2 regions of the Undibacterium sp. FW305-107 genome follow, and region 2 is predicted to be linked to the other one. Evidence: predicted binding sites of a transcription regulator. Region 2 holds the regulator's gene; the other holds the start of a gene.
What was found. The regulator FliA, encoded in region 2, starts transcription of late flagellar genes. The targets are predictions, from matches to a motif close to CTAAAGTTTNNNNNNNNNNNGCCGNTA.
Positions count from the first base shown of each region.

Region 1: the regulator FliA is predicted to act here: its motif matches at 5,986-6,012, upstream of motA (flagellar motor stator protein MotA).

Region 1 covers NZ_JBYTAV010000002.1:514,682-524,355, forward strand. The annotation lists gene AC3WQT_RS06405 (YybH family protein) at 1-108, opposite strand, end outside; gene AC3WQT_RS06410 (acetyl-CoA carboxylase carboxyltransferase subunit alpha) at 535-1,509, shown strand; gene tilS (tRNA lysidine(34) synthetase TilS) at 1,506-2,903, shown strand; gene dnaQ (DNA polymerase III subunit epsilon) at 2,950-3,657, shown strand; gene flhD (flagellar transcriptional regulator FlhD) at 4,194-4,511, shown strand; gene flhC (flagellar transcriptional regulator FlhC) at 4,551-5,105, shown strand; gene AC3WQT_RS06435 (class I SAM-dependent methyltransferase) at 5,121-5,927, shown strand; gene motA (flagellar motor stator protein MotA) at 6,047-6,907, shown strand; gene motB (flagellar motor protein MotB) at 6,925-7,848, shown strand; gene AC3WQT_RS06450 (chemotaxis protein) at 7,945-8,493, shown strand; gene AC3WQT_RS06455 (response regulator) at 8,545-8,910, shown strand; gene cheA (chemotaxis protein CheA) at 8,961-9,674, shown strand, end outside.
Region 2 covers NZ_JBYTAV010000008.1:82,895-92,568, forward strand. The annotation lists gene AC3WQT_RS18325 (MFS transporter) at 1-817, shown strand, start outside; gene flhB (flagellar biosynthesis protein FlhB) at 1,060-2,235, shown strand; gene flhA (flagellar biosynthesis protein FlhA) at 2,232-4,319, shown strand; gene flhF (flagellar biosynthesis GTPase FlhF) at 4,316-5,638, shown strand; gene AC3WQT_RS18345 (MinD/ParA family ATP-binding protein) at 5,631-6,461, shown strand; gene AC3WQT_RS18350 (RNA polymerase sigma factor FliA) at 6,469-7,200, shown strand; gene AC3WQT_RS18355 (flagellar motor protein) at 7,182-7,922, shown strand; gene motD (flagellar motor protein MotD) at 7,976-8,827, shown strand; gene AC3WQT_RS18365 (flagella synthesis protein FlgN) at 8,889-9,380, opposite strand; gene flgM (flagellar biosynthesis anti-sigma factor FlgM) at 9,382-9,674, opposite strand, start outside.

The DNA.
Region 1 (9,674 bases), on a different contig from region 2:
TCTGAGCAATTTGCCAACGTCAGCTGCATCATCTGCCCGGACGTGGGCAGACATCAACAGCAATGACAGACTGGATAAGGTAAGAACATTCTTTAAAATGTGGCGCATGGTGTTCGGTCTTGGATTTATAGGAGTTTGGCAGAACATGTAAGCTGCAATGGTATACTGGCTAATGAGCAAAGCGCCATCTTATCAAATAAGTTGCTGACTATGGGTGTTTGACAATGACTTTGACAAGTAAGCAGCATTTCGCCAGTGGTTTTGGCAACGGTAACAGGTGTGTGGATGCTGATTTCTACTGCCCGAACTCAAGCAAAAAGTGCCGAACACTGGACAGCGAGGCCAGTTTTGATATCTAATCTGCTCCGTCAGGACAATATGTCCATTATGTATGCATACGAATTTTGCAAAAAAATCATCTAAATGGTTCTTTTGTACGCTAGGCAGAGCGACACATTATTCAATTAAACATTGCGCCCGCGCCAGAATGAAATTGGATTTTTTTATCAACTCGTGTGATGTTAAGGAGGCACGATGACTAAAACGACATTTTTAAATTTTGAACAATCAATTGCAGAACTGGAAACAAAAATAGAAGAGCTGCGTTTTGTTCAGGATGATTCGGCAGTCGATATTTCTGAAGAAATAGACAGACTGTCGAAGAAAAGCCAGATGTTGACGAAGGATATTTACGCCAAGTTGACTCCATGGCAAGTGTCGCAGATTTCCCGTCATCCACAGCGTCCATACACCATGGACTATGTGAATCAGATGTTTACTGACTTTCATGAGTTGCATGGTGACCGCAGTTTTTCCGATGATCAATCCATTGTTGGTGGCTTGGCAAGGTTTAATGGTCAGGCATGTATGGTCATGGGCCACCAAAAAGGCCGTGACACCAAAGAACGCGCCATGCGCAATTTTGGCATGCCCAAGCCTGAAGGTTATCGCAAGGCCATGCGCCTGATGAAACTGGCTGAAAAATTTGATATTCCCGTATTTACCTTTGTCGACACCACTGGCGCCTGGCCTGGCATAGACGCTGAAGAGCGCGGTCAGTCTGAAGCTATTGGCCACAATCTATATGTCATGGCAGAACTGAAAGTACCGCTGATCACGACTATTATTGGTGAAGGTGGTTCTGGTGGTGCGCTGGCGCTGGCTGTTGGCGATGCGGTGCTGATGTTGCAGTACGCTACTTACTCCGTAATTTCTCCTGAAGGTTGTGCTTCCATCCTGTGGAAGACTTCCGACCGTGCATCTGATGCGGCCGAGGCATTGGGTTTGACAGCTCACAGACTGAAAGCCATGGGTTTGATCGACAAGATCATCAATGAACCTCTGGGTGGTGCCCACAGAGATCCCAAGCAGATGTGTGCCTTGGTTAAACGTGCACTGGCAGATACCCTGCGTCAGTTCCAGGGTGTAAAAACCAAGGATTTGCTGGCTGCACGTCATGAGAAGTTAATGAGCTACGGCAAGTTTAAGGAAACGAAACTTGCTGAATGAGGCCAGATCAACATTGCTCCAGTCTCGAGCAAGCATTCTCAAAAAAACTCGATGCCATTATTGCTGATTTCTGTGAAGGAAATCTGCAAAATGGCCTCGCAGTAGGCTATAGCGGCGGTCTGGATTCTACGGTCTTACTGGACCTGGCAATCAATTATTGCCGCCGTGCCAAAATTTCACTGCATGCTTTTCACATACATCACGGCTTAAGTCCGAATGCTGATGTCTGGCTTGATCATTGCCGGGCTGTGTGTGTATCAGGCGAAGTAGACTTTCATGCTGAGCGTATTCTGGTTGCCCGCGACAGCGGCGATGGCGTGGAAGCGTCTGCCCGCAAGGGGCGTTACCAGGCTTTGGGGCGGATGTCGAAAAGTACCGGCATTCCCTTGATCCTGACTGCCCATCATCAGGATGACCAGGCAGAAACCCTGTTATTGCAATTGTTGCGCGGTAGTGGTGTGGCTGGCATGTCAGGCATGGATGTTTGTCATCGTGCACCTAATCTGTTTGGCCATGATGAAGTCATGCTTGGGCGGCCACTGCTGACAGAAAAGCGAACTACGCTGGAAGCCTATGCGAGCCAACGGGGTTTAAGCTATATCGAAGATGAGTCCAATACTGACCAGCGTTATCTGCGTAATGCCATACGCCACAGTGTAATGCCAGTACTCGAAGGCTTATCGCCTGGCTACTCAGAACGTATCGCCCGTTCAGCCACCCATTTTCAAGCGGCGCAAGACTTGCTGCTGGAAGTTGCCGGGCAGGATTTCGCCGATTGCTCCTTTGAAGCGGGATTGGGTATTGCTGCCATGCGTGCACTGAGCCCTGCACGCAGAGATAATTTGTTCCGTTACTGGTTTTCAAAGGCTGGTGTACGCATGCCCACGACCTCGCGGCTGAAAGAAATGCAAAACCAGCTATTTGACGGACGTGAAGATGCACGTATTACCATCCATCACGATACCGTTGCCATACATCGTTATAAGGACATCGTCTATTTGTCTGCGCAAAAAACTGAGATGGCAGAAGAGGACAGCGAACATGAATTTGCCTGGCAAGGACAGGCACATATCCATTTTCCTGAGTTTGCTGGTAGCCTGTATTTTGATCCGGCAGAGCGCGGACTGGATGTGTCCTGGTTAAAGTCGCAAACGCTTTCCTTGCATCTGCGCAGGGGAGGGGAGAGGCTGAAGCTGGGAGAAAACCGCTCTACCCGCGATATGAAAAGCCATTATCAGTCCTTGCAGATACCTTTCTGGCAGCGTGAACGCTTACCATATGTCTCTATTGGCAAGGATTTATTATTTGCTGCAGGTGTTGGCATGCAAAGCAGGTTTTGCCAGGCTGAGCCGGGGACAGGCATCGCCTTGCGCTGGGTGTTTGATCAACTGTGATTAATTTTGAATAAATATTTGTTGTCGTCTAATAGGAAGATTGAATATGCGTAGGCAGCTAGTCCTCGATACTGAAACCACAGGTTTGAATGCCCGCAATGGCGACCGCATCATAGAAATTGGTTGCGTAGAATTAATTAACCGCAAGCTGACCGGTAATAACTTCCATCGCTATATCAATCCAGAACGAGATTCTGAAGAGGGCGCTTTGGCAGTTCACGGTTTAACCACTGAGTTTTTAAGTGATAAGCCCAAATTTGCCCAAGTAGCCGAAGAATTTTGCGCTTATATCAAAGATGCAGAAATCATTATTCATAATGCACCTTTTGACGTTGGCTTCCTGAATGCAGAGCTCGCACGCCTGAATTTACCAGCGCTGACTGAGTATTGCCCTAGTATTGTAGATACGCTGGTTCAGGCAAAAGAATTACACCCTGGGAAGCGTAATTCCCTTGATGCGCTCTGTACTCGCTATGAGATTTCAAATTCCCACCGCAAGCTGCATGGCGCTTTGCTGGATGCTGAATTGCTGGCAGATGTTTTTCTGGCAATGTCGCGTGGGCAAAATAGTTTTGAAATCGACATTGAGGAAGACGATGCGCCAAAAGTACTGGAGGTCGTCGCCTTTGATATGCCCGTTGGTGAGATCGCCGTATTGATGGCAACAGAGGAAGAAATGGGGGAGCATGAAAAATTGCTGACAGGACTGGATAAGCAAATCAAAGATAAGTGTATCTGGCATACGACTTTGTAGAAATAAGCTAAATTTCTGGCTTAGTTGGCGTGCAGAAAAGACAATAGATATGAGAAGTAATAGCTTAAATAGCTATTTGCACGATTCAAAAAGGATCACCTGTTGCAAACAGGTGATTTTTTTTTGGTTTTTTTTGCGCTTAACCCTAAAGATTTCACAATTTGTTGCCGTTACAAGGGTAAGAAAATAAATCGAAAATATTTTTAAATTTTCCCTAAAGTTTTCTAAAGTACTGCCGTTAATGAATATAAGACGATATGGTAAAAGGTCTATTTTTACGCAAGTCGTTGTTTTAATTGGTATTTTTTGATTTGGCCACTTTCGCTGATTCAAAAAAATAAAAATCTGTTTTCTACGAAATTTCATTTTGTAGATGTCTAAATTTGCCTGTAGGATATTTTCCTACGGCATGCCTTCGTTTTTTTCTTGGTTTAAATACGGAATCTCGCTTATACAGCCACTTTTCACCAGCCTGCACAATGTATCTCACTGGCAACGCAAACATGCCGCTGATAACAAAACTGGAGGGTGGGAAAATGACGCAGAACGATATGATGGCCGAGATTCGGGATGCCAATTTGAGTTATTTGATGTTGGCACAACAAATGATTCGCGCTGATAAAGCGACCGCTATTTTCCGTTTGGGCATCGGCAAGGAAATCGCAGACCTGATTGAAGGTTTGAATAATGCCCAGATTTTGAAATTGGCAGGTTCCAATATGATGTTGGCGCGTTTCCGCTTCGAAGATAGCTCCATTTTGTGCATGTTGACAAATTACAACAAGGAGCGTGCGCTTGCGCATTCCCATGCTGCGATCTTGATGGCTGGTCAGCCAGTTGAAGAAATCCATTAATTTGTCGGGCATTTAAATCAAGGCGGATGGAGAAAAATCATGGCAAGCAAAAGCGTAGTAAATGAAGCTCACGAAATTCAATTGGCGATTGAGTTGGTCAATCTGGGTGCCAGATTGCAATTGCTGGAATCGGAAACTTCTTTGTCGCGTGAGCGTCTGCTGAAGATTTACAAGGAGTTGAAGGGTGTATCTCCACCAAAAGGTATGCTGCCTTTTTCTGCCGACTGGTTTATTACATGGCAGCCCAATATCCATTCTTCCCTGTTCATGAATATCCATAAATATCTGCGTGAACATGCCGGTGTTGATGGTATTGACGCGGTGATCAAGGCATATCGCCTGTATCTCGAACAAGTGCCTGTCCCTGCAGGTGAGGAACCAGTATTATCACTGACACGTGCATGGACTTTGGTTCGCTTCTTTGAAGGCAAAATGCTGAGTTTTGCAAAATGTTGCAAATGCGGTGGGCATTTTGTTGCGCATAGCCTGGATTTGCATGATGATTATGCTTGTGGTTTATGCCACGTCCCGTCACGGGCAGGTAAAACAAAAAAAGCAAAAGATGCGGAGGCCGCGCTGGAAATGGTGGCATAAAATTCAGGAGGAGCCTTGGAGGTAGCATCATCAAAAACCCGCAAAGGCAAACTCCTACCGGATGACGGAGTCTTCTCTTCGCCCGTTTTTCTGGCCTTGCTCATACAATTGCTTGCATTTGGCCTGTCTTATTTGCTGTACGCCACCGACCGGTGGCAGTTTGGCGGCATACTTTCCCCTTATTTGCTACTCATTATTCACGCCAGCCTGGCTGCCTTGGTGAGTTTCTTGCTGCGCATGAGTTGGTGGTGGTGGCTCATACAATTCATTTTTCCCTTCGCAGTCGTCACTTCGCTGATTTTTCAGTTGCATCCAGGTGTGAGTCTTGCAATCTTTGTGCTCATGGTATTGTTGTTTTGGTCAACTTACCGTACACAAGTTCCATATTTTCCTTCCAAATCCAGTTTGTTGCCGTGTATTCTTGAGCAACTACCTGCGCATGATGATTTGTCTTTTATTGATATTGGCAGTGGCTTTGGCGGTGTGTCTGTCAGTCTTGCCAGGCTACGGCCGCAACAATCTTTTTTTGGAGTGGAGGTGGCGCCGTTCCCATGGCTGGTCAGTTGGCTCAGGGCTAAATTGGCTGGTCACAGGGTTCACTTCTATCTAAAAGATTATCTGCAACTGGATTTTGCTGAGTTTGATGTCGTGTTTGCTTACCTGTCACCAGCGGCCATGCCTGGCTTGTGGGAAAAAGTCAGTGCTGAGATGCGGCCAGGTACGCAATTCATGAGTTATGAGTTCAAAGTGCCTGGTATTGAGGCGGATTTAACTATAAAAAGCAATGCGAATGACCCCGTTCTTTATGTCTGGCGCATATAATGCATATAGTGAAATGTATTCCTGAAGCAATATTTAACCTTCCATTTCTGGTGAATGCTTCAGGTCTGAGGTAGTGTAGTCGATATTATAAAAAAATCCTCTCTAAGGAGTAAAAGCTCGTGTTAGTTATCGTCGGCTATATCATCGTATTGGGCTCAGTCTTTGGTGGCTTTGTTTTGTCCGGTGGGCATATCGCGGTATTGTTTCAGCCCCTGGAATTGCTGATGATAGGCGGCGCTGCGGTTGGCGCTTCTCTGGTCGGTAATAATGCGAAAACCCTGAAGGCCACCATGAAGGCACTTCCAGGTGTCCTGAAAGGCTCAAAATATACAAAAGCCTTGTATATGGAGCTGATGACGATGCTGTTCGATGTTCTGACCAAGGTTCGCAAAGAGGGGCTGATGTCCATCGAGGGTGATATTGAGCGCCCTGAAGAAAGTCCGCTTTTCAGTAAATATCCTGCAATTGTCCACGATCATCATATGATGGAGTTTATCGGGGATTATTTGCGCCTGATGGTTTCAGGGAATATGGATGCCTTTCAAATTGAAAATCTGATGGACAATGAATTGGAAACCCATCATCACGAAGGCGCAGTTCCTGCACATTTCATTGCCAAGTTAGGTGATGGCTTGCCTGCTTTCGGTATTGTGGCTGCGGTGATGGGGGTGGTGCATACGATGGAGTCTGTTGGTATTCCACCATCCGAACTTGGTATCTTGATTGCCCATGCTCTGGTTGGTACTTTCCTGGGTATTTTGCTCGCTTATGGTTTCGTCGGGCCGCTGGCTGGTTTGATGGAGCAGCAACTGGATGAGTCATCCAAGACTTTTCAGTGTATCAAGGTGACGTTGTTGGCGAGCTTGAACGGTTATGCACCGGCTTTGGCGGTGGAGTTTGGCAGGAAAGTATTGTATTCGACTGAAAGGCCAACTTTCACTGAGTTGGAAGATCACATTAAGCAATCGAAATCTAAATAATAAAAACTGGATTGATGATGGCAAGCGAAGAATTACGACCAATTATAGTCAAGCGCATCAAGAAGGTGGCCGGTGGCCACCACGGTGGTGCCTGGAAAATTGCCTACGCCGATTTTGTGACAGCGATGATGGCGTTTTTCCTGTTGATGTGGTTGCTTGGTTCTACTGCCAAAGGTAATTTGAACGGCATCGCTGAGTATTTTCAAACTCCTTTGAAGGTGGCGATGGCGGGTGGTGATGGCAGCGGCGATAGTTCCAGCGTGATCAAGGGCGGTGGTAAGGATTTGAGTGCGCGTGAAGGGCAAAGCCGTAAAGGCGAGATTGACACGCAAAAGAAAACCTACAACCTGCAGGCTGCAGAGGCTGCTCTGGCAAAAGTAGAGGCAGAACGGCTGAAGGGCCTGAAGTCTAAAATTGAAGCGGCCATCGAATCCAACCCTACACTGAAGCAATACAAGAAACAGCTTTTGCTTGATATCACGACTGATGGTTTGCGTATTCAGATGGTGGATGAGCAAAACCGCCCCATGTTTGCGTCGGCCAAGGCAGATTTGCAGCCCTACACCAGAGAAATTTTGCACGAAATTGGCAAGGCGCTTAATGATGTGCCTAACCGCATCAGTTTGTCGGGCCACACCGATGCTGCGCCTTATGGTAGTGGTGAGCGTGGTTACAGCAATTGGGAATTATCTGCTGATCGCGCCAATGCATCCAGGCGAGAGTTGATTTATGGTGGTATGGATGAGTCCAAGATGTTAAGAGTGGTTGGGCTTTCCTCTTCCGTGCTGTTTGATAAAAAAGATCCTTTGAATCCGATTAATCGAAGAATTAGCATTATCGTCATGAACAAAAAAGCAGAAGAGTCTGCTTCACAGGACGGCGGCTCTATCGAGGTCGCAAATCAGTCTGACTCAAGTGCTGAAATTTCAGTTAAACCTTGATAAAGCAAGATATTTGCAAGAGACAAGCAAAATACAAGAAAAATACAAACAAGACGCAGCATCATTAAGTCAATATGCATAGATAGGATGCTTAAGATGTCCAAAAAGAAACTGTTGGGTTCTCAGGTTAAGCAACTTTTATCAGGTGTGTCTGATCACGGAAATGCACATTTGCTGGAGGTTGAGACTGACCTTGCGCAAACCACCATACTGTTGGGTGAGGCGATAGAGAAGCTGGGCGTCAGCTTCATGGCGCTGCATGCGGCAATATCGAGTGAGCAGGAAGAAATCAATTTAATCGTCAGCTCGGGCGGTGTTTCAGATGACAGTGTGTTGCGACTCAAGGTTATACAGGAAGATATCGCCAAACATATCAGTTCGGCCGTGACCAGCTTGCAATTTCAGGATTTGACCAGTCAGTTGATTTCACGAACTCTGCAAAGATGTGAAGGTTTGCGTGAAGTGCTGGGGACCTTGGGTGTGGTCGGTAATGATATTGAACATGATGGTGAAACAGACGAATTGACGGCGTTGTTGCGCGAGACTACCGTGCGCCTGGAAAAGCAAAGTGCGGATCTGAAGAATTTGTTACGTAAAGCAGTGCATCAAAAGCATATGGATAGCGGTGACATTGAGTTATTTTAAATCAAGTGGCGGCGATCAGAAGCTGCCTACAATTCGTATAACGGAGTAAATATGGCCAAGACAATTTTAGCTGTGGATGATTCTGGCTCCTTGAGGCAGATGGTAGCGTTCAGTTTAAAAGCAGCTGGATATCAGGTAATAGAGGCAGTGGATGGTCAGGACGGCCTGGAGAAGGCACGTAATCAGGTTGTTGATCTGGTACTCACAGATCAGAACATGCCACGTATGGATGGTCTCACCCTGATCAAGTCTCTGCGTGGATTGCCGTCGTACGCACGCGTACCTATCCTGATGTTGACGACAGAGTCAAGTGACGACATGAAGGCAAAAGGCCGTGCAGCCGGTGCGAATGGCTGGTTGGTCAAACCTTTTGATCCACAGAAGTTGACTGAAGTAGTTAAAAAAGTGATTGGCTGAATTAATGGCCTGGTGTCTGGGCAAACAAATGTAAATCACGGAGCTTAATAATGACGATTGACATGAGTCAGTTTTTCCAAGTGTTTTTCGACGAGGCGGAAGAGCTTCTTGCCGAGAAGGAAAAATTGTTACTTGCCGTCGATATCTCTTCGCCAGATCCAGAGGACTTGAATGCCATATTCAGGGCAGCTCATTCCATTAAGGGTGGTGCTTCGACCTTTGGTCTTACAGATATGACAGAAGTGACGCATATACTTGAGTCACTGCTGGATAAAATCCGCAAAGGGGAAATGGCTCTGACTGGCGAGCACGTAGACGCTTTTCTCATCGCCAAAGATATTTTAAAAATGCAGCTGGACGGTCATAGATTGGGCACGCCCGTTGACCAGGACGCTGTTGCGGATGTAAGGATGTTGCTGCAATCCTTATCGCAAGATGCCGTACCTGTGCCTGCACCTGCTGCGAGTTTTATCAGTCATCAATCCAGCATGGATCATGCCGATGTCGTATTTAAAACGGCATACAAAATTGAAATGCCAGATGTATCTGAAGCTGATGCAGCAGCCATCATGTCTGAACTTGGACTCCTGGGTGCGATTTCACGCCTGGATAATAATGGCAAGAATGTGGTTCTGGCCTTGCGTACCAATGAAAGCAAGGACGATATCGTATCGATTTGCTCTTTCATTCTGAATCCTGATACGCTGAAAATTACAGAAGAACAGATCGCCAATTTACCTGTAAGGAAAGCAGAGCCTACAGAG
Region 2 (9,674 bases):
GGGGGTTTTGCAAACGGCATTTGCTGCCAGCCAGATACTGGGTTTGCCTATCGGTCTTTATCTGTCTGCTCATTGGGGCTGGCATTCTCCTTTCATGATGATCGTTGGCATGGCTGCTATTGTTGGTGTCATCATCATTGCCAACCTGAAGCCTATTGACGCCCATTTGAAATTGCAGTCCGACCGCAACCCCTTTCGTCATTTGAGAGACACCATAGCAACCCCCAGGTATTTGCTGGCTTTTGCAGCCACAGGTTTATTAAGCGTAGGTGGCTATATGCTGATGCCATTCAGCAGTGCCTTCTCGGTCAATAACCTGGGGATTTCGATGAAGGAATTGCCTATTGTTTATCTGGTGACAGGCTTGGGTGCCATCGTTACTGGCCCTGTAGTTGGCAAGCTCAGTGACAAGTTTGGTAAATACCGCGTGTTCTTATTCGGTGCTGCCATGACGATAGTGATGGCGGTGATCTACACCCGTCTTGGTATCACGCCTTTGCCTATGGTTATTCTGGTCAATGTCTTGCTGTTCGTCGGTATTTTTTCACGCATCATCCCTGCACAGGCAATGATGTCGGCTGTGCCTGCTGCAGATAGCCGTGGCTCATTCATGGCGATCAATTCATCGCTGCAGCAGATTGCAGGCGGTGTTGGTTCTGTGGTTGCCGGGATGATCGTCAGCCAGCCTGATGGGGGCGCGATACTGCATTTCGATTTGCTGGGTGATATTCTGGTGTGTACCGTACTCGTCACTGCGGTCATGATGTATTTCATACACCGCATGGTGAGCACGCCTGCTGTCGCTGTACCTGCCTGATCAAAGCATTTCAGTCAGCTAAATTTGATCAACTAAATCTGAGTGCCTTGTCATCTGGTGTGCACTCAGATTTCAGCCATTCCATGGTTCTTTAAACACAAAGAGTCAGCCTTTCCCCAGAGCTAAGGGGTATTTCTTCCTTTATTCCCCGCATCTTGTGCTTCTGTCATAGCCAATAATTACACCTGTACACATGCGTAATCAAAGCAATGCTTGCTTTGAGGAAATAACAGGAGTCGGCAATGGCCGAAGATAGCGATCTCGAAAGAACCGAACCGGCCTCGCCCAAGCGCCTTGAACAGGCGCGGGAAGAGGGCGACGTTCCGCGTTCGCGCGAGCTATCTACCTGTACCATCTTGCTGGCGGCAGGGGGCGCGCTCTGGGGCATGGGTGACGGGCTGGTGCGCCAGTTGAATCATGCATTGGTCGCTGGTTTGTCATTGGAACGGGCGATTATCTATGATCATGAACTCCTGTTTTCAAAAATTGCCGCCAGCCTGATGGAGGTACTGGTGGCTTTTGCCCCAATTGCCGGATTATTGATGGTGGTGGCGCTTGGCTCGCCTTTGCTGATAGGTGGCTGGCTGTTCAGTGCCAAGGCTTTGACCCCGAATTTTTCGCGCATGAATCCGATTTCAGGTCTGGGTAATATGATTTCCACCCGCGCAGGTGTGGAATTGATCAAGGCGATCATTAAAACCATCTTGGTCGGTACGGTTGCCTGGATAGTCATCATGGGGCAAAAGAATGCCATTTTTGCCTTGCCGCTGGAATCGTTGAAATCTGGCCCAGCCCACGTCGGCCACATGATGGGTGTATGTTTTCTGGCCATCGTTGGCTCGCTGGCCGTGATCGCCGCGATTGATGCACCTTACCAGATGTGGCAATACGCTGAAAAGCTGAAGATGACGCATCAGGAAGTGGTGCAGGAATCCAAAGAAGCGAACGGTAATCCACAAATCAAGGCGAAAATTCGCGCCCAGCAGCGTGAGATGGCACGCCGCCGCATGATGTCTGAAATCCCGACTGCTGACGTCGTTGTCACCAACCCGACTCACTTTGCTGTCGCCCTGAAATATACCGAAGGCGGCAATGGTGCGCCTAAGGTCATCGCCAAGGGGGCTGATGCAGTTGCTGCCAAAATCCGTGAACTGGCGAAGGAACACAATGTGCCCTTGCTGGAAGCGCCGCCATTGGCACGTGCGTTGTACAAACATACTGACCTTGGTGATGAGATACCTGAAGCCCTGTATGCCGCCGTGGCAGAAGTGCTGGCCTATGTGTATCAATTGCGCAGTTACACCAAAGTCGGCGGCAACAAACCTGTAGAACCAAATGATCTATATGTACCACCAGAGCTTGATCCTAATAACCAAACACAAAATCAAGCAGATAATCAAGCAGGAGTCCGAGCATGAATAGTTTCACCTTACCTGCCTGGATGAATGGCATAAATACCAGAGCGCTGGCGGCGCCTTTCCTCATCATCCTGATGTTGGCGATGATGATCTTGCCTCTGCCAGCGTTTGTTCTGGACGTGTTTTTCAGCTTCAATATCGCGATTGCGATTATCGTTTTGCTGACCAGCTTGTATACAGTCAAACCGCTGGATTTCATGGTGTTTCCTACTGTACTGCTGGTCAGTACCATGTTGCGCCTGTCCCTGAACGTGGCTTCTACCCGCGTGGTACTGACTGAAGGTCATACTGGCCCGGATGCCGCCGGTAAAGTGATCGAAGCCTTTGGTCACTTTTTGATTGGTGGTAATTACACCGTTGGTATCGTGGTCTTCGTTATCCTGACCATCATTAACTTTACCGTCGTCACCAAGGGCGCTGGCCGTATTGCCGAGGTGGGTGCGCGTTTCGCCCTGGACGCGATGCCAGGCAAACAAATGGCGATTGATGCTGACTTGAATGCCGGTCTGATCGCTGAACAGGAAGCGCGTCGCCGCCGTACTGAAGTGGCGCAAGAAGCAGAATTCTATGGCGCCATGGACGGTGCCAGTAAATACGTGCGTGGTGACGCGGTGGCAGGCATCATGGTCACTGTCATTAATATCGTTGGTGGTCTGGTTGTCGGCATGGTGCAGCACGATCTCGATTTTGCTACCGCCCTGAAAAACTATACATTGCTGGCGATCGGTGATGGACTGGTAGCACAAATACCTTCGCTGATCATTTCAACGGCAGCCGGTGTTGTGGTTTCTCGTGTAGCCAGTGACCAGGATATCAGTGGGCAGTTGATAGGACAGCTGTTTGCCAAGCCCCAGGTCATGATCATCACCGGCGGCATCATAGGTGGCATGGGCCTGATACCCGGCATGCCGCATATCGCCTTTATTTTGTTGGCAGCAGTGCTTTGTGGCGGCGGCTATTTGTTGAACAAGCGCGCCCAGATGCCTCCGGTCATTGAAGAAAAAGTCGAAGCTCCTGCTAATGCCGGTCAGGAAATGGAAGAAGCGACCTGGCAAGATATTTTGCCTGTCGATACCCTGGGCCTGGAAGTTGGTTATCGCCTGATCCCACTGGTAGATAAGAACCAGGGTGGCGAACTCTTGCGCCGTATCAAAGGCATACGCAAAAAATTCGCCCAGGAAGTTGGTTTTTTGTCGCCACCTGTCCATATCCGCGACAATCTGGAACTGAAACCTTCGGCTTACAGGATTACCCTGAAAGGTGTTGAAGTTGGTGCCGGTGAAGCGCTCAGTGGTCAGTATCTGGCCATCAACCCGGGTATGGTGACTGGCAATTTGCCTGGTGCTGTCACCAATGATCCTGCCTTTGGCTTGCCTGCGGTCTGGATAGAGGCTGCCATGCGCGAACAGGCACAAGCCATGGGTTATACCGTGGTTGATTCCGGCACCGTTATCGCTACCCATTTGAATCACCTGATCACCAGTCACGCGGCTGAATTGCTGGGTCGTCAGGAAGTACAGTTGTTGATGGATCATCTGGCGAAAGACATGCCAAAAATGGTGGAAGAACTGGTGCCAAAAGCCCTGCCTTTGTCCATCCTGCAAAAAGTATTGCAGAACCTGCTCATCGAAGGTGTGCATATCCGTGACATGCGTACCATCATTGAGACGCTGTCCGAGCAGTCCATGCATACCCAGGATGCCAATGAGCTGACGGCGCAGGTCAGGATTGCACTGGGTCGTGCCATCGTCCAGCAAATCTTCCCGACCGGGAATGAGATGACGGTCATGACCCTGGATAGCCGCCTTGAACGCCTGTTGATGCAAGCCCTGCAAACCAGCGGTGCTGATGGTTCTGGCATAGAACCTGGTCTGGCCGATACCCTGGCGAGCCAGACCGAGGCTGCAGCCCAGCATCAGGAACAAATGGGCCTGACTCCAGTCTTGCTGGTGCCAGCACCATTACGTGCCTTGCTGTCGCGCTTCTTGCGCCGCAATTTGCCGCAACTCAAAGTCCTGTCACACGCAGAAGTACCTGAAACAAAAACCATTAGAGTCACCAGTCTGGTCGGAGGTCAATCATGAACGTCAGAAAATTTACCGCGAATACTTCTCGCGAAGCTTTGCGCATGCTGCGCGATGCTTTGGGGGCGGATGCCGTGATCCTGTCGAACCGTAATGTGGGCGGCAAGGTGGAGATTCTGGCGATGGCCGATGAAGCCATCAGCGCCATTGAGCCAGCTTCCAGTGATGAGGCACCGGTACCTGAAGTGCCGCGCTTTGCGCCGCGTTTCCAGCCAGAGGATGCTGTCATCAGGCCGCGTGCTTTTGAACGCTCCATGGACGCGCCTGCAAGTGTGCCGACTTTCAAGTCTGTGACCAGCGCATCTGCTTTCACCAGTGAAATCGAAGCGCCGGTGAGCGCCAATGAACTCAATGATGTGATGTCAGAAATACGCTCCATGCGCAGTATGCTGGAATCGCAACTGGCAGAGATATCATGGACGCAGACGCAAAAACGCCAGCCGCAAAAAGCAGAAATCCTGCGTGAATTGCTGGCTACTGGCTTTAGCGCCAGCCTGTCCCGCTATCTGGTAGAAAAACTGCCAGAAACTGGCAAGGTTGAGAATGGCCTGGACTGGATCAAGAATGTGCTGGTACGCAATCTGTCCACTATCGATAATGAAAATGAAATGCTGGAAAAGGGCGGCGTGTATGCCCTGGTCGGCCCTACAGGTGTAGGCAAGACTACGACTACGGCCAAGCTGGCTGCTCGTTGCGTCATGCGCCATGGCCCCTCCAAGCTGGCATTGATTACTACAGATGGTTATCGTATCGGCGGCTTTGAACAATTGCGTATCTACGGCAAAATCCTGGGTGTGATGGTGCATGCCGTCAAGGATGAGGCTGATTTGCGCATTGCCTTGTCCGAGCTCAAGAACAAGCATACGGTGCTGATCGATACAGTCGGTGTCAGTCAGCGCGACAAAATGGTGACTGAGCAAGTGGCGATGTTGTCAGGAACAGACACTCCGGTGAAGCGCTTGCTGTGCCTGAATGCGACATCGACAGGTGAAACCTTGAGTGAAGTGGTGCGTGCTTATCAGGGGAATGGTCTGGCAGGTTGCATTTTGACCAAGCTCGATGAGGCAGCGACGATAGGTGGCGCACTCGATATTGCGATACGCCAGAAGCTTATGGTGTATTACGTTGCCAGTGGCCAGCGTGTGCCGGAAGACCTGCATATTGCCAACAAGCTGTATCTGATAGACCGTGCTTTCAAACTCAAGCGCGAAACGGCCGCTTTCCGTTATCTCGATGAAGAATTGCCTCTGCTGATGGCTGGTGCAGTCACGGCTGCACAGGCATCAGGACGTGCTGGTCAGGAGGTGTCCCTTGGCTAGTTTCGATCAGGCTGAAGGCCTGCGCCGCATGCTGGCTGGGCCAAAACCAAGAGTGTTTACCTTTTTGTCAGCATTGAGGGAAGATGAAAAAAGCGGCATGCTGGTCAATCTGGGGGTGTCGCTGGCACGTCAGGGTAACCAGGTGTTGATGGTGGACGCTCGTTCATCAGAGAATAGTGTTGGCGCATGGTTGAATGCCAACCTTGATCAGACCTTATTGGATGTAGCGAAACAACAGCGTACAATGAAGGAAGCAGTGAAATTGGTTGCTTCCGGCTTGTCGGTGACGATGTTGGCGCGCCATGCATGGCTGCCGCCAGAAAATACGCGGCAATTGTCCAAAGTGTTTGATGTGGCGGCGAACCGTGCTGATCTGGTCATCGTGGATAGCGAGATCAATCTGGATGACAGTTTTCCGTTGGCGACGCTGGACGACAGCGAACTAGTAATACAGGTTTCAGCTGATCCCGACATGATCAAGGCTGCTTATGGCCTGATCAAGCGAGTGAGCAATCGGCTTGGCAGGCGTGGTTATGGTATTTTAGTGTCCGGTGCATCGGAAAAAGAGGCGAGATTGATTTATACAAATATGGCGCAGGCGGCCAGCCGTTATCTGGCAGTGCCACTGCACTACGTCGGCAATGTGCCGGAAGATGAACATGTAAGAAAGGCTGCACATTTGGGACGCTCTGTGATTGATGCTTTTCCTAAAGCCCTTGCTTCGCTGGCATTCTCCCGGCTGGCTGAACAATTGGCGAAGACCGCGCGTTCCACATTATGTTTAGAGGGAGTCCCTGAGCTGGGTGTCGGTCTCGGAATGTAATCAAAAAATGTACACCGCTAGCGGAAAATCAGATAAAAACTTCCTTTTAAGGGAGCATGCGCCCCTGGTCAAGCGTCTGGCTTACCAGTTGAAGGCGCGCCTGCCTCCCAGTGTGGAGGTAGACGATCTTGTGCAGGCCGGTATGATAGGCCTGCTGGATGCCGTTAACCGCTATGAAGACACCCATGGAGCACAGTTTGAAACCTATGCGGTGCAACGCATACGGGGTGCCATGCTGGATGAATTGCGCAGTAGTGACTGGTTGCCGCGTGGCGTGCGCCAGAACATGCGCAAGATAGAAAATGCCATGAATGTGTTGCAGCAAAAGCTGGGGCGACCACCACTGGAAACCGAAGTGGCGAAGTCGCTCAAGCTCAGCCTGGAAGAGTACCAGAACCTGCTCACTGACAGTGGCGGGCATCAACTCGTGTACTACGAAGACTTTCATGATTCAGATACCAAGGAACATTTTCTCGATCATTATTGCTCGGATTTTTCTGGCGATCCGCTACAGGATTTGCTGAATGACGACTTCCGCGATGCTGTCATCGGCGCGATAGACAGTCTGCCAGAGCGAGAGAAACTGCTCATGGGTCTGTACTATGAGCAGGAATTAAATCTTAAAGAAATCGGTGCCGTGATGGGGGTGTCAGAATCACGCGTCTCACAATTACATAGTCAGGCTGTGGCCAGGCTCAGGGCATACTTAAGGGAGAAAGCGTGGACTGGGCTAGCATAGTTGGTTTGATACTGGTGGTGTTAGGCATCGTCAGCGGACAGTTGATTGAAGGTGGGCGCCTGTCTTCGCTGGTGCAACCTGCTGCTTTTGTGATTGTGGTGATTGGTACCCTGGGTGCAGTGCTGTTGCAAAGCAGGCTCAATACCTTTATGCGCGGTGTGCGCATGCTGCGCTGGGTGGTGTCTGAACCGCCGGACAGCAGCAAAAAAAATGTCGCGGATGCGCTGATCTGGAGCGTGGTCGCCAGACGCGAAGGTTTTCTGAGTCTGGAGCGTTATATGAACGCTTCGACCGATCCCTTCATAGGCAAGGGCCTGCGTCTGGTGATTGATGGCATAGACCCGATACGCCTGAAAGACATACTTGATGTCGATATATCGCTCTATGAAATGGAGCAGCGCCAGGCCGCTAAAATTTGGGAAGCAGCAGGTGGTTATTCCCCGACCATAGGTATCCTGGGTGCCGTGCTGGGGTTGATACACGTGATGGAAAACCTTAGTGATCCATCCAAACTTGGTGGTGGTATTGCTGTTGCCTTTGTTGCCACGATCTATGGTGTGGGCATGGCCAACTTATTGTTCTTGCCAGTCAGCCATAAGCTGAAAGAAATCATAGGCCGAGAAGTGACGCGGCGTGAAATGTTGTCTGATATTTTTTATAGCATCGCTTTGGGCGACAGCCCGCGTGTGGTGGAAGAAAGACTGACCAATCATCGCAACTGACGGTAAGGCTACCAGGTAATGCCAGACTAAGGCTAGACTGAGAAAATATACTTATGGCAAGAAAAAAATACCACGAAGAACCAGAAAACCATGAGAGGTGGCTGGTTTCTTACGCGGATTTTATTACCTTGCTGTTTGCTTTTTTTGTCGTCATGTATGCGATATCCTCGCTGAATGAGGGCAAGTACCGGGTCTTGTCAAATTCGCTGACTGGTGCATTTGGCAAGGTTATGACGGTTAATCCCAAGCCTGTTGACGCGCCAGTTGAGCAAAAAATCAAACTTGATCCTTTGCCGCTGGTCAAAAACCGCATCAGCGAAGGCTTGCGCAAGGAGAGAGCGCAAATGACCACCATGGCCAAGGACATCCTGACCGTGCTGGAGCCTTTGGTGCGCGAAGGCAAGGTGAGGGTGACCCAGACCAGCCGTGGTATCACCATAGAAATTAATGCCAGCCTTTTGTTTGCACCGGGTGATGCGCGTCTGAATATCGATTCCATACAGGCGCTGAAAGCCATTGCCGGTGTTCTCAAGATCGATACCCATGCGATACAGGTAGAAGGCCATACCGATAATCTGCCTATCAAAAACTCTATTTTCCCCTCTAACTGGGAATTGTCTGCCGTACGAGCCAGTACCGTTGCCCGTTTGCTCACAGAGAACGGTGTCGATGAAAACCGGGTGACAGCAGTAGGGCAGGGGGCGAAATTACCAGTGAGCGACAATGAGACACCAGAAGGGAGAGCCAGGAACCGGCGTGTATCTGTCACCATACTGGCAGTCTTGCCAGAGCCCGTAGTAGAAGTGCCTTTAGTGCCAGCATCTGCGCCTGCTGCAACATCATTGCCCGCACAAGCTGCAAGGCCAGCCGCAGCTTCCTTGCCTCAAACTGCGGTGAGGCCTTAAATTCGTTGAGGTTTGCCCGGAAAGGGCGAGGACAGACGCATGACAAAGTGTCACGTCAGTCTTAGGTGGCGATATAGCCTTTACCTGGCGTGCTTTTGACAGTCGATTGACCATTTGGGCCATACATGGACCCAGCCTGATTTGTATTTTGTTGCAGCAGATTTAAGGTTGCCTGATTCAGCGACAATCGACGGTTAATCAGTGAACCGTTGGTGCGATTATCTTCTTTGGCTTGCACAGTCAGTTGTAGTAGCGCATCCCAGTGTTTGGCGACAGTCTGGGCATCGTCGGCTTGCTGCAAATAAGCTTGCATGCCGTCAATATCAGCGTTAAATCCAAGTTCACTCAAAAAGCTGTTACGCTTTTTTTCCAGTTCCGTCATTTTGACTACAAGTTGTCCCTTGCTCTGGGTAAAGTCATTGAGCTGGACAATATCGCTTTCAACCAGTGCAGATTGCTCTTGCTTAAGCAACTCGGCGAGCGACGACATGACGCTCACTTCTTCCTGCAGGCATTGTTGAATGGCAGCGTGTCCGGAACTTGTTGCGTTCATTTTAGCGTTTTCTGGCGTTGAGCAAATCTTTAACTGTTTCCAGAAGCCCATCAGCGACTTTTTCCGAATTCACCTGAAAGCGTCCTTCGGAAATGGCCAGCTTGATCGCTTCCACCTTCTTCGTCTCAAACACAGCATTGCTGGCCTGCGTACTTTGCAAGGCTTGCAACTGTGTGGACAGGGTCGAAATTTGTACTTTCGACGAATTCGTCACGGGTGCCGCAGTTTCCGCGGGTTTTTCCGTGCGAGCCTGTTGCGGGCTTACTGGTAGCCCCGCGGTCTTATTCAGTGCGT